DNA from 3 places in the Pseudoalteromonas sp. C8 genome. Region 3 is predicted to be linked to each of the others. Evidence: predicted binding sites of a transcription regulator. Region 3 holds the regulator's gene; each other region holds the start of a gene.
What was found. Region 3 encodes ArgR, which controls arginine synthesis, uptake and breakdown. Its sites were predicted from a motif close to ANTGAATANNTATTCANT; they were not measured.

Region 1 (4,414 bases), on a different contig from region 3:
CTTCACCAGAGTTTGAACAACCGCCTAAGCGGTTCATTGCAATTGCTAGAGCCTCATGCGCTTCTGGCGATAATGCACCAATACTCATTGCTGCTGAATCGAAACGCTTGTATAGGTTTTCTGCAGGCTCTACATCATCGATGCTAATGCCTTGCTCTGGAATTTTAAGCGCAAGCATGTCACGTAAAGTGGCAATAGGACGCGTATTAACAAGTTTTGCATATTCACTGTAATCACTATATTCACCAGAACGAACTGCTTTTTGTAGGGTTTGGATTACATCTGGATTATAAGCATGATACTCGCCACCATGTACGTACTTAAACAAGCCGCCGTGGCTTAATAATTTACGCTTACTTAGAGCGAGTTTGTGTAAGCTTTGCTGATCGTCATCAAAGTCGGTAAAGCATGCGCCCTGTATGCGACTTGCAACACCTTTAAAGCACATTTGTACAATAGCGTCAGATAAACCAACCGCTTCAAACAACATTGAGCAGCGATATGACGCAACCGTACTTATGCCCATTTTAGACATGATTTTGTATAAGCCCTTGTTAATGGCTTTACGGTAAGCAAGAGTTACTTCGCAATACGACTTATTAATAATTTTGCTGTCGCTCATTGCAACTAACGATTCATACGCAAGGTATGGATAAATTGCCGTAGCACCAAAGCCTAATAACACAGCAAACTGATGCGCATCACGCACGCTACCGGTTTCAATGATAATGTTTGATTCACAGCGAAGATTGTTATCAACTAATCGTTTTTGTACCGCACCTACAGCCATAGCTGCTGGAATCGGCAAATTTGCTTCATCAAAGTTACGGTCAGTTAAAATAAGCATGATACAACCAGCGGCTGCTTTTTCTTGTGCTTGGTCACAAATACGCGTTACCGCATTTTCTAAACCTTCTTCAACTGTGTAGGTAATATCAATTTTACAGTAGCTGTAATGCGCTTCATCAGCATTTAATAGCTGCTGCATGTCTGCATACATTAAAATTGGCGTATCAAACTGTAGGCGCTTAGCATGGCCTGTTGTTTCGTTAAATACGTTTTGCTCACTACCAATACATGTCGCAAGCGACATTACATGATTTTCACGCAGTGGATCGATAGGTGGGTTTGTTACTTGCGCAAATTTTTGGCGGAAGTAATCATACAGCGAACGATGCCCTTCACTAAGCACAGCAAATGGCGTGTCATCACCCATTGAGCCGGTTGCTTCTTGGCCGTTTTCACCCATTACACGAATAACGCTATCAAGCTCTTCGTTGGTATAACCAAACATTTTTTGATATTTAGCTAGCGTTTCGTCATCAAATGAGCGATTACCGGCGTCTTGCTCAGTAAGTTCTTCAAATGGAACTAAACGCTTAACGTTTTCTTCAAGCCATGACTTGTAAGGATGGCGAGATTTTAAATCTTGATCGATTTCATCTGAGTGCCAAATTTTGCCAAGCTTAGTATCAATAACTAATAATTCACCTGGACCAACACGGCCTTTTTCAACTACTTCATCGGCAGTGTAATCCCAAATACCCACTTCTGATGCAAGCGTAATAAAGCCATCTTGTGTAATTACATAACGCGCTGGGCGAAGTCCATTACGGTCAAGGTTACAAGCCGCAAAACGACCATCCGACATTACAATACCTGCCGGGCCATCCCATGGTTCCATATGCATAGAGTTAAAGTCGTAAAATGCACGTAAATCGTCGTCCATTGCACGGTTTTTCTGCCATGCAGGTGGCACGAGCATACGCATAGCGCGGAATAAATCCATGCCACCAGCTAAAAATAGCTCAAGCATATTATCTAGGCTTGATGAATCAGAACCGGTTTCGTTTACAAACGGCGCTGCGCTTTGTAAATCAGGAATAAGCGGTGACGCAAACTTGTATGAACGTGCGCGTGCCCACTGGCGGTTACCTTCAATAGTATTAATTTCACCATTGTGTGCTAAATAGCGGAAAGGTTGAGCTAAAGGCCAACGCGGCTGAGTATTAGTAGAAAAGCGCTGATGGAAAACACAAATCGCACTCGTCATACGAATATCAGCTAAATCCAGGTAAAAATTTGGTAAATCTGCAGGCATCATTAAGCCTTTATAGATAGTTACCAAACCAGATAAACTTGCGATATAGAAAGCTTCGTCATCAACAATGCGCTTTTCAGCGCGGCGGCGTGCTACATATAAGCGACGCTCTAAGTCTTTAGAACGCCAACCTTCTGGCGCGCTAACAAAAATTTGTTCAAAACCTGGTAATTGCTGTACAGCAATAGGACCCAACATAGATGGGTCAGTTGGCACAACGCGCCAACCTAAAATATTTAACGTTTCTTTTTCTAATTCTTCGCTAAGTATTTGTTTTGCAGCTTGCGCTAAAACAGGGTCTGAATTTAAAAATATCATACCCACTGCGTAGTTTTTGCCTAAGTGCCAGTTATGTTCACTAGCAATAGCACGGAAAAAGCTATCTGGTTTTTGTAATAATAAACCACAGCCATCACCTGTTTTGCCATCGGCAGATATACCACCACGGTGCTGCATGCGATCAAGCCCCGTAATAGCAGTACGAATAAGCCTATGACTAGCTTGACCATTAACTTGGGCTATTAAGCCAAAGCCACAATTTTCTTTTTCTAACTTTGAGTCGTATAACATAGACCCCTCCCCTTGCTGCACTGTTAGCGTGGATGAACTGCTCGACGATTTGCTAACAGACGGACAAAACTAGCCTCTATCTTAAATAGAGTCAATAGCACTTTGAATACATATTCACATTCTTGAATATTTCTCACTTCATAGCAAGATTTCTTTTTATCATTATTTTTAACATTTAGCGTTATTTTAACCACTATTTTTTCATGACACTGGTGTCAAGTTTAACATATTGTAAAAAACACGAGCCTCCAGCATGCCAGCTTACGTAAACGTAAAGACAACCGAAAGTGAATAAGTATTCAGCGCTAGAGGGGCTATTCAGTTAACATTTAGATAGTTTTATGCTATTTCATTACTTTAATGGCTTAACATCCCCGATTATTGCTGCTCATTAGTATAGTTATGAAAGTTCCTGTCATTTTTTGTAAGTTAATAGTGAATTTTTATTTAAAACTATGTCCGATGTAGGCATAAACTTTAAAGTCTAGAAAGCAAAACGCCTAAAATATATAGCCCAGAAGGGAGTTACAAATTTAAACGTAAAGTCTGGCAATACGCTTGCCCTATTATAAAGTTCTGAGTTGATAAATGAATTAAAGCAACAGGAGTCTCTGCTTATATAGAAAAAAGTAATACGAATTATCAGCTACGAAATAAAAATTCACACGAGTCAGGCTCCAACGCCAATGAAATACATATTCAGGTCGAATTTGTACCCCAAGCTTGTGTTATAAATGTGAGCGACTGCGGCAAAGGAATGAGCGAGCAAGTAATGGCAAATGCTTTAGTGCCCTTTTATTCTACAAAAAGTACGGGGAGTGGTTTAGGGCTAGCCTTATGCAGAGAAATAGCAGAAGCGCACCAGGGGCATATAAGTTTACATAACAAAATAGAGGGCGGCTTAAACGTACAAGTGAGCCTTCCTTATTCGTAAATTCACAAAAATTAAAAACAACAAAGCCACTTAAAAAGTGGCTTTGTGTTTAAAGAGCTTAATAACCTGATAGCAGGTTGAGTAATAAATTACTCTGCGTCAGCTACTTTATATTTAGCAGCAGTTTCTGTAATTAACGGCTGTAATTCACCGCGTTGAAACATTTCGATAATAATGTCACAACCACCAACTAATTCGCCATCTACCCATAATTGCGGGAATGTTGGCCAATTTGCGTATGCTGGAAGCTCAGCACGAATGTCTGGATTAAGTAAAATATCAACGTATGCAAATGGTTCACCACATGACATTAACGCTTGCGATGCTTGTGAAGAAAAACCACAATTAGGTAATTTTGGTGACCCTTTCATGAAAAGGATTATTGGGTTTTCTGAAATTTGCTGTTTAATTTTATCAATGGTTTCCATCTACAACCTCAAAGTAACGATAGCTAAATATATTTAGGTCTTGAAAATAACTCATCGTGACCACAAATATATAACTTAATATGGGCAAATAAAGCCGCAATTGAAATAGTCTTTCGCAATAGCATTGCTGTTTGCTTAAACTTGAGTAAAATACTCAACAATTATAGTAACACTATATTACCGCTTGGTATAGGTAACTGCTCTGTTTCAACAGACATTACGTATTACCAAATGGACTATCAACCAAAGAAGATGGAGATAAAAAAATGGCATTTGAACTACCGTCACTACCATATGCAATCGACGCACTTGAGCCACATATTTCAAAAGAAACACTAGAGTTTCACCATGGCAAACACCACAACACTTACGTGGTTAAGC
Region 2 (4,414 bases), on a different contig from region 3:
TGAAGTAAGTGGTCAATAATTTATAAGGTTTGTTGTGTAATGCTGTTAATGATCGATAACTACGATTCGTTTACTTACAACTTAGTGCAATATTTTCAGCGTTTAGATCAAGACGTTTTAGTGAAACGTAATGACGAGCTAAGCATTGCACAAATAAAACAGTTAAACCCGCAGCACATCGTGTTATCGCCAGGGCCATGCACCCCTAACGAAGCGGGTATTTCACTAAATGTTGTTGAGCAACTAAAAGGGCAATATCCTATTTTAGGGATTTGCTTGGGGCATCAAACTATCGCGCAAGCTTTAGGAGGAGATGTAGTTCGTGCTAAAAAAGTAATGCACGGTAAAACATCACCCATAGTTCATACTAATAAAGGGGTGTTTAAAGGCTTAGCTAACCCGTTAACAGTATGTCGCTATCATTCTTTAGTGGTTAAAGAGCAAACTCTACCTAAAGAACTTGAAGTAACCGCATGGACTCAGACTGAGCAAGGCGAGTTTGACGAAATTATGGGGTTACTTCATAAAGAACTAGCAATCGAAGGTGTGCAGTTTCACCCCGAAGCTATTCTAACTGATCAAGGCTTAGAACTGCTTGATAACTTTTTAACTCGCTTCTAATGTTATAATACACAGAGCATTTAATACTTTATTAATGGATGTCATGACTGAACTTGTAGCGCAACAGCGTACTGCCAAAATACTAAGCCAACGGGCTCATGACTTATTGCTTGGGCACAGCTTTGCGCATCAGCAAATTGGTTTCATCCATACATTAGATATAGATTACGGCGAACCCATGAAGCAACGTACCTTGCTTCAGGTTGAAGTGGCCGCACAGAATAAGCGCCAGCAAAGCAGTACTGCACATCATAAGTACCGCGCTCAAGCGAGTGAGCAACTGCACAAAACAATTGAAACAGCTATATATAAGCAGCTTGAAGATATAGATGGCGTAATTCATAGCACCATAGGTATTGAAGATGGCATTGCCAATATACTCGATATATTAGCTGTAAAGTCGGCATCGGTAGGGCGTTTAGAGCCACTAGTTAATGATATAAGCTGGTTGGGTAGAGAGTTAGTAACGCTTGTTAATTTACCTTACTATCGTAATCAGCGTAGTAAAAACACGTCTGTAAAAGTAGATAAACCATCGCTTGCCCTTCGTTATATTGGCCTTGATAACTTACAGCTAGTTATTCCTACATTTGCAGCGCGTCATTGGATGCCACATAGCACCGAACCATTTTCATTATTAAAACGCCGGCTACGCGACAGCGCGATGGCAAACGCGATTGCTGCGCAAAAAATTGCACAAATTAATAATGTGAATGACGTCCATGCATTTACCCTTGGAATGCTTTTAGATGTAGGGCGAATTGCATTAGTGCGCTTGTACTTAAAAACGTTTGAGAAAGTATGGCAACGCAAAGTGCAGTTAGCCCGAAATGAAAACCAAAAAGATTTACACACCGCATTATTAGAGCTACAGCCCGACCCGCTATTTTTAACCACTCTACTTAGCAATAAGTCGATAGAAGTAAGCGCCAAAGTAATAGACAAAATGGCTTTTAAATATTTACCGTTTAAAGGTGTCATGCAGCAGCTAGTAAATGGGGTAGATAAAGGCGATACATTACTGCCATTAACAGAAGTAATGCTAAAGGCACGTTGCTACTCTCAATATCTTAATTTAAAAGAGCATCAACTTATTGAGCCTGATGAAACTCTAAGCTGGTTTTCGTACTTTAAGTTCACTAAAACGGAACTAAAAACCCTCCAATCGAGTAATTTTACCAATTTAGCTATTCAAATTGACTAAAAATCTGAATTTTTTGTTAATTTTTTTGCGACTAACCATTCATTCTCACTCTATTGTTATATTGCATATTTGCCGATTAAAGCGTCCGCGCCTCGGTGCTCATGCGGTTAGTTGCCTAAAAATAAGCATAAATAGTTATGCAAATAGTTATTCACTATCTATGAAATAATATCTTTAGCCCTTTATTTTCAAGGGATACATGAAAGTTTTTAACGAGACAGATATAAGTAATTCTGAAATAATGTGCGTCTGAAAATTGAACCACAAAGCAATTTTGCGCAATTATCAGGTTACTGATCTTGCCTATAAAGTTGGTTACAAATATTAACCAAACACCTATTTTGATGTTTTGTGTTGCTCACAATTAAGAGGAAATAAAATGACAGTCAATCGCGAATTATTTGATCACGTAATGGTTCCTAACTACGCACCTTCAAGCGTAATTCCTGTTCGAGGCGAAGGTTCTCGCGTATGGGATCAAGAAGGTCGAGAGTTTATCGACTTTGCTGGTGGTATTGCAGTTAACTGTCTTGGCCATTGCCACCCTGCATTAGTAGGCGCATTAAAAGAGCAAGGCGAAAAAATCTGGCATCTATCAAATGTAATGACCAATGAGCCGGCACTTCGCCTAGCTAAAAAAATGGTTGATGCGACATTTGCTGAAAAAGTTTACTTTGCCAACTCTGGCGCAGAAGCAAACGAAGCAGCGCTTAAATTAGCGCGTCGTTTTGCACTTGATAAGTTTGGCGCAGAAAAATCACAAATTATCGCGTTCAACAAAGGTTTCCACGGTCGTACATTCTTTACCGTAACTGTTGGCGGCCAAGCTGCCTATTCAGATGGTTTTGGTCCTAAGCCTGGCGACATTGTACATTGTGATTACAACGACCTAGCTGCTTTTGAAGCGCTTATTAGCGACAAAACATGTGCCGTAATGATGGAACCTCTACAAGGTGAAGGCGGTATTGTTTCGCCGACTGACGAGTTTGCTCAAGGCGTTCGCGATTTATGTACTAAACATAACGCACTGCTTATTTTTGATGAAGTTCAAACAGGTGTTGGCCGTACTGGCGATTTATACGCATACCAAGGCTTAAACATAGTACCTGATATTTTAACTTCAGCTAAAGCACTTGGCGGCGGTTTCCCTATTGGCGCTATGATCACAACAACTGAAATTGCACAGCATCTTAAAGTAGGTACTCATGGTTCTACTTATGGCGGCAACCCGCTTGCGTGTGCTGTTGCAGAAGCTGCATTTGATACAGTAAATACCCCAGAAGTACTTGCTGGCGTAAAAGCTAAAGCAGCATTATTTAATGAACTACTGACTGCGGTTAACGAAAAATACAACGTATTTAGCGAAATCCGTGGCCAAGGTTTATTAATTGGTGCAGTAGTGAACGAGCAATATAAAGGTCGTGCAAAAGAGTTTTTAGTGGCGGGTACTGAGCAAGGCCTTATGTCATTAGTTGCTGGTGCAGACGTAATACGTTTCACTCCATCTTTAGTAATTCCTGAAGCGGACATTCGCGAAGGTATGGCACGCTTTGAAAAAGCAGTAGCAAGCGTAGTAAACGCATAAGCGACTTAAGCCAACCAATTAAGGGCAAGCACTGCTTGCCCTGCAATTCCTATTTACCGTTATTTATAAGGGAGCAAGCGGACTCATGATGATCCTTCGCCCAATCCAGCAAAATGATTATTCAGCATTACTGAAAATTGCCCACGAATCAGGGCATGGTTTTACGTCTTTGCCATTAAACGAAGAACTATTGCAAAAAAAGATCGACCATTCAGTAAGCTCTTTTGCTAAACAAACGTCACAACCTGGTGACGAAGGCTACCTGTTTGTTCTTGAAGATAGCGAAACCGGTGACGTTGTAGGAACGTCTGCAATTGAAGCGGCGGTAGGGCTTGATGATGCATTTTATCATTATCACTTAAGTAAAGTGATTCACTCTTCGCGCACATTAGACGTATACAAAGCGGTTGATATTCTAACGCTATGTAACGACTACACAGGTGCTACAGAGCTTTGCACATTGTTTTTAAAAGATGGTTATCGTAAAAATTGTAACGGTAAACTACTTTCCAAAGCGCGCTTTATGTTTATAAAGCAGCATCAAGAGCGTTTTGCACAAACAGTAATAGCAGAAATGCGCGGTGTGTCTGACGAAAACGGCAGTAGCCCTTTTTGGCAGTGGCTTGAAGAGCATTTTTTCTCAATGGATTTTCCAACAGCCGATTACCTAACAGGTATTGGCCAAAAGGTTTTCATTGCTGAACTAATGCCTAAATATCCAATTTACGTAAATTTGCTAAGTAAAGATGCGCAAGCTGTAATAGGTAAGGTACACGACAATACACGCCCAGCAATTGAATTATTAAAAAGCGAAGGCTTTACGTTTAATGGCTACGTAGATATTTTTGACGCGGGCCCAACTGTTGAAGCCAAAGTAGATAACATTGCGACTATTCGTAATGCGCATAACTTTAAAGTTGAAATAGGCCAAATGACTGGCGACACCATGGTGTTACTAGCTAACGAAAAGCTTAATGACTTTAGAGCGACTGTTGCGCCAATGT
Region 3 (4,414 bases):
TCTGAGCAATAAAAAAGCCTGCAAATGCAGGCTTTTTTGTTATTCTACTTTGGCTATTACGCCATGAAATCAACACCTTCTTTGATGTCTTTTTTCAGTGTTTCAAGCATGTCATTTTTTGCTTTTGTTTCAAATGCGCTTAGTTCGCCGTAAGAAAGAATTTCTTCTACGCCGTTTTTACCTAAACGTACTGGATGTGCAAAGTACTCTGCATCGCCATTTTCAACAGCAACGTAAGCGTAATCTACAACTTCTTCACCCTGTAGGCCTTTAACTAAAGACATACAAAAACGAGCTGCAGCAGCACCCATAGATAGCGTAGCTGAACCACCGCCTGCTTTAGCATTTACAACTTCAGTACCCGCATTTTGGATACGTGGAGTAAGTGCAGCAACTTCTTCATCAGTGAAAGAAACACCTTCAACTTGAGAAAGTAGAGGAAGAATAGTTGTGCCTGAGTGACCACCAATTACTGGTACTTTCACAGTTGCTACGTCTACGCCTTTAAGTTCAGCAACAAATGCTTCTGAACGAATAACGTCAAGCGTAGTAATACCGAATACGCGTTTAGCGTCGTAAGTACCTGCTTTTTTGAATACTTCAGCAACGATTGGAACTGTGCCATTTACTGGATTAGTAATAATACCTACTAACGCTTTAGGACAGCTAGCAACAATGCCTTCTGCTAAAGTTTTGATGATACCAGCATTTACATTAAATAAATCAGCACGATCCATACCTGGTTTACGTGGCATACCCGCTGGGATAAGAACGATGTCAGAGCCTTCAAGCGCTTTGTTTAATTCGTCTGCGCCAAAGCCTGCTACTTTAACATCTGTTGGGATGTGAGAAAGGTCAACCGCAACACCTGGTACTACTGGTGCAACATCATAAAGTGATAATTCAGAGCCAGCTGGTAAGCCTGTTTTTAATAATAAAGACAACGCTTGGCCGATACCGCCTGCAGCACCTAATACAGCAACTTTCATTGGAATTCTCCGTAATTTGAGGTAGGAAACATTTGTGGCTCTTAAGATAATGAAATTAGCGACTAAAAACAAATTTATCCTGTCTATTTCAAGTATATTTTCGACCATAGTCGTAAACTTTTGTGATTTAACGCATCAAACTGGCAAGTTAACTAAACAACTGCTGCATAATTATTCATTTTTGTGTAGAATTTGCGGCATAAATAACAAAAACGAATAAAGACTATGCAACCACAAGATAAACAAGAAGCACTGGTAAAAGCATTTAAATCACTATTAAAAGAAGAAAATTTTGGCTCTCAAGGCGAAATAGTTGATGCATTAAAAGATCAAGGCTTTGACAATATAAGCCAAAGTAAAGTATCGCGCATGTTAAGTAAATTTGGTGCTGTACGCACACGTAACGCCAAACAAGAAATGGTTTACTGCTTACCTGCTGAAATGGGTGTACCTACGGCTAAAAGCCCATTACGCCAATTAGTAATCGACATTATGCACAACGAAATGATGATCATTATTCGTACCAGTCCAGGCGCCGCTCAGCTTATTGCTCGTTTATTAGATTCATTAGGTAAAGCAGATGGCGTACTAGGAACAATTGCAGGCGACGATACTATTTTTATCGCTCCTGCTAAAATATCTGAAATAGATGTAACACTTGAACGTGTTCGCATTTTATTTGATACGGTTTAATAGCAAACTAAATTTGTTTTAAAAACCCGACTGAAGGCGCAAAGAAAGCAGAACCCATATCGGCTTGAGTAAAATCAAGCCAGTGGTCGTAACAATCCCCTTCCCCTAAACGACTATTCAGTACTTTTTCAAATGCGGTGCCCGTACAAGCGCATGTAATTGATAACATTCCCTGCTCATACACATCGCCATAAGGCATGCTCTGATTTAATAATAGCGGTTGTCCGTCTTCGTCTTTTAGCTCACTTCGCGAAGCATGGCTGGTTTCGATCGCAGGGGTAATTAGCGTGTTATCAAGGCGCGTACGTCCCATTATTTGTTCTTGCTCGCTCAATGATAAGTGCTGCCACATAGTTAAGTCATGCTTATAGCGCTGTACATGAATATAACTCCCCTGATCTTCAAAATTGCCAGGGCTACTAATTAAAGCCGTAGCGCGCTTTTTTCTTCCATGTGCGGTGTCGCCACCATAAATAAAACCATTAAAATCACGACCATCTAAAAAGCGAAAATTACGAATTTGCTCCACCAGCTCAACATCGGGGGCAAATAGTTTTAAAATTTGCAGCGCAAATAAATGGTTAACGTCTTCACGGTCAGAGCGAATTTGCACAAATAAATCGCACGGTTGTACGCTCATTTGATGATCGCTATGGTTTATATTAGGAAAGCTCTGTAATTCGCTTGGGATGTATTCAGGGAGGATATGCGGCCAATATTGCGCACCAATAGCAACCATGCAAGAGAGCATTGATTCTGAAAATTGATCGCTAAATTCTTCTTCAATAGCGCTTACTTGTTTTAACTTTGCGCGAAGTGATTCATCTTGACCATCAAACACATTAAAAAATAAGTGCAAACCGTGTAAGTTTGCTTCAGCACAAATCCCTGATTGCGCTTGCGCCATTGTTATTCCTTAGTTTTACAGATAAAAACACAGCGAATAACAAATTAATTACGATTCGAAAAAATTCACCGTGTGAGGTTTTATTTTTATTATAACCTGTTCATTATTTTCAAATGACTGGCCATATTGTGCAGCAACTTCAATTTCTTGTTTATCAATAACAAGTGAATAAACATACGCCGAACCAATAAAGCGACGACTTATGATTGTAGCTCGCTTGCTGAGTTTGTCACTTTGGTTATCTGCCACTAATTCTATTTGATGAGGGCGCACATATATAAGCCCTACGCTTACGTCATGCTTACTCTCAACATAAGATTCGACTAAACCAAATGGTGTTTTGTATTCAGTTGCTGTTAATACTTCTGCGCTCAAGTATATGCCTTGACCCAGAAACTCTGCAACCTCCTTTGAACATGGATCTGCAAAAAGCTGCTCGGGCGTGCCTTGTTGCTCAATTTTACCGCGATGCATAATGGCAAGTGTATCTGAAAACGCAAACGCCTCTTCTTTTGAATGTGTAACAAACACAGCAGATACTTGGGTTGCCTTAATAATTCGACGTATATCGGCGATTAATTCAAAGCGTACTTGCGTATCAATATTTGAAAAGGGCTCATCAAGTAGCAATAAACTAGGCTTATAAGCTAATGCACGAGCAATAGCTACGCGTTGTTGTTGACCACCCGATAACTGATGCGGGAACCTGTCGGCACAGCCAATTAAATGTACCAGCTTAAGCATTTCATCTACGCGTTGCTGCTTTTGAGCTTTACTCATTTTACTAAGCCCAAATGCGATATTATTTGCTACCGTTAAATGCGGAAACAACGCATAGTCTTGAAACATCATGCCGATGTTACGGTGCTCAGGCGAGACAAACGATTGCTCATCACTCACTAATTTACCGTCTATAAAAATAGACCCTTGCTTGGCTTCAATTAAACCTGCAATCGCTTTTAACGTGGTCGTTTTGCCGCAGCCACTCGCTCCGAGTAGGCAAACAATTTCATCTTTACCCACCGTTAAATCTAAATCGTGAATAACCTTTGTGCCGTTATAGTGATAGCTCACGCCTTGTAAAATTAAACTACTCATTTAACTACGCTGCTCCATAGAACGATTAATAAAATACAAAGGAATAAACCCAACAATAACAATAAATAATGCCGATATTGAAGCAAGTTCTAACTGCTCGTCACTCACATACTGAAATACATGAGTAGCTAAGCTTTCAAAATTAAACGGCCTGAGCAATAGCGCAGCCGGCAGTTCTTTCATGCACTCAATAAATACCAATAACGCAGCAGTAAGCAATCCTCTTCGCAGTAAAGGTAGGTGCACTAAACGCAGTGTTTGTCCTTGGCTTTTACCCATTGATTGGCTTGCCATATCAAGTGATGGGCTAATACGTAAAAAACTCGACTCAATTGCTCCGTGTGCAATGGCGTAAAACCTAACAATATAAGCAATAATAATAGTAAGAATGCTACCTGTAAGCAGCAAGCCAATATCTAAGTTATACGGCTCGAGCGCTGTGTTGATGGTGTTCTCTAACAATGTAAGCGGTAATAAAACCGCAATAGCGAGTACTGTGCCAGGCAACGCATATCCTGTGCTTGCTAAACGCCCAGGAATAAGCGGATACGTTTGCTTTGCCACACGCTGATAAAAAACCACAAAAACACTCAACGTAATCGTTATTAGGCTCACAACCCCTGCCACTTTTAAACTTTGCCAAGCGTAACTAAAAAACTCTACATTCCATGCTTTATCAAAGTAGGTAATGGCGTAATTTATAAGTACTGCAATAGGGATTACAAAC

Region 1: the regulator ArgR is predicted to act here: its motif matches at 2,773-2,790, upstream of gltB (glutamate synthase large subunit).
Region 2: the regulator ArgR is predicted to act here: its motif matches at 1,952-1,969, upstream of GQR39_RS12385 (aspartate aminotransferase family protein).

Annotation. Positions count from the first base shown of each region.
Region 1 is NZ_WTKT01000003.1:280,747-285,160, forward strand. Features, by position in the region: gene gltB (glutamate synthase large subunit) at 1-2,671, opposite strand, end outside; partial or broken gene GQR39_RS04900 (ATP-binding protein) at 3,327-3,605, shown strand; gene GQR39_RS04905 (Grx4 family monothiol glutaredoxin) at 3,695-4,033, opposite strand; gene GQR39_RS04910 (Fe-Mn family superoxide dismutase) at 4,300-4,414, shown strand, end outside.
Region 2 is NZ_WTKT01000011.1:115,177-119,590, forward strand. Features, by position in the region: gene GQR39_RS12375 (aminodeoxychorismate/anthranilate synthase component II) at 40-621, shown strand; gene GQR39_RS12380 (HDOD domain-containing protein) at 665-1,825, shown strand; gene GQR39_RS12385 (aspartate aminotransferase family protein) at 2,205-3,410, shown strand; gene astA (arginine N-succinyltransferase) at 3,496-4,414, shown strand, end outside.
Region 3 is NZ_WTKT01000008.1:69,952-74,365, reverse strand. Features, by position in the region: gene mdh (malate dehydrogenase) at 57-989, opposite strand; gene argR (transcriptional regulator ArgR) at 1,215-1,682, shown strand; gene GQR39_RS09555 (Dyp-type peroxidase) at 1,690-2,589, opposite strand; gene GQR39_RS09550 (ABC transporter ATP-binding protein) at 2,638-3,687, opposite strand; gene GQR39_RS09545 (iron ABC transporter permease) at 3,688-4,414, opposite strand, start outside.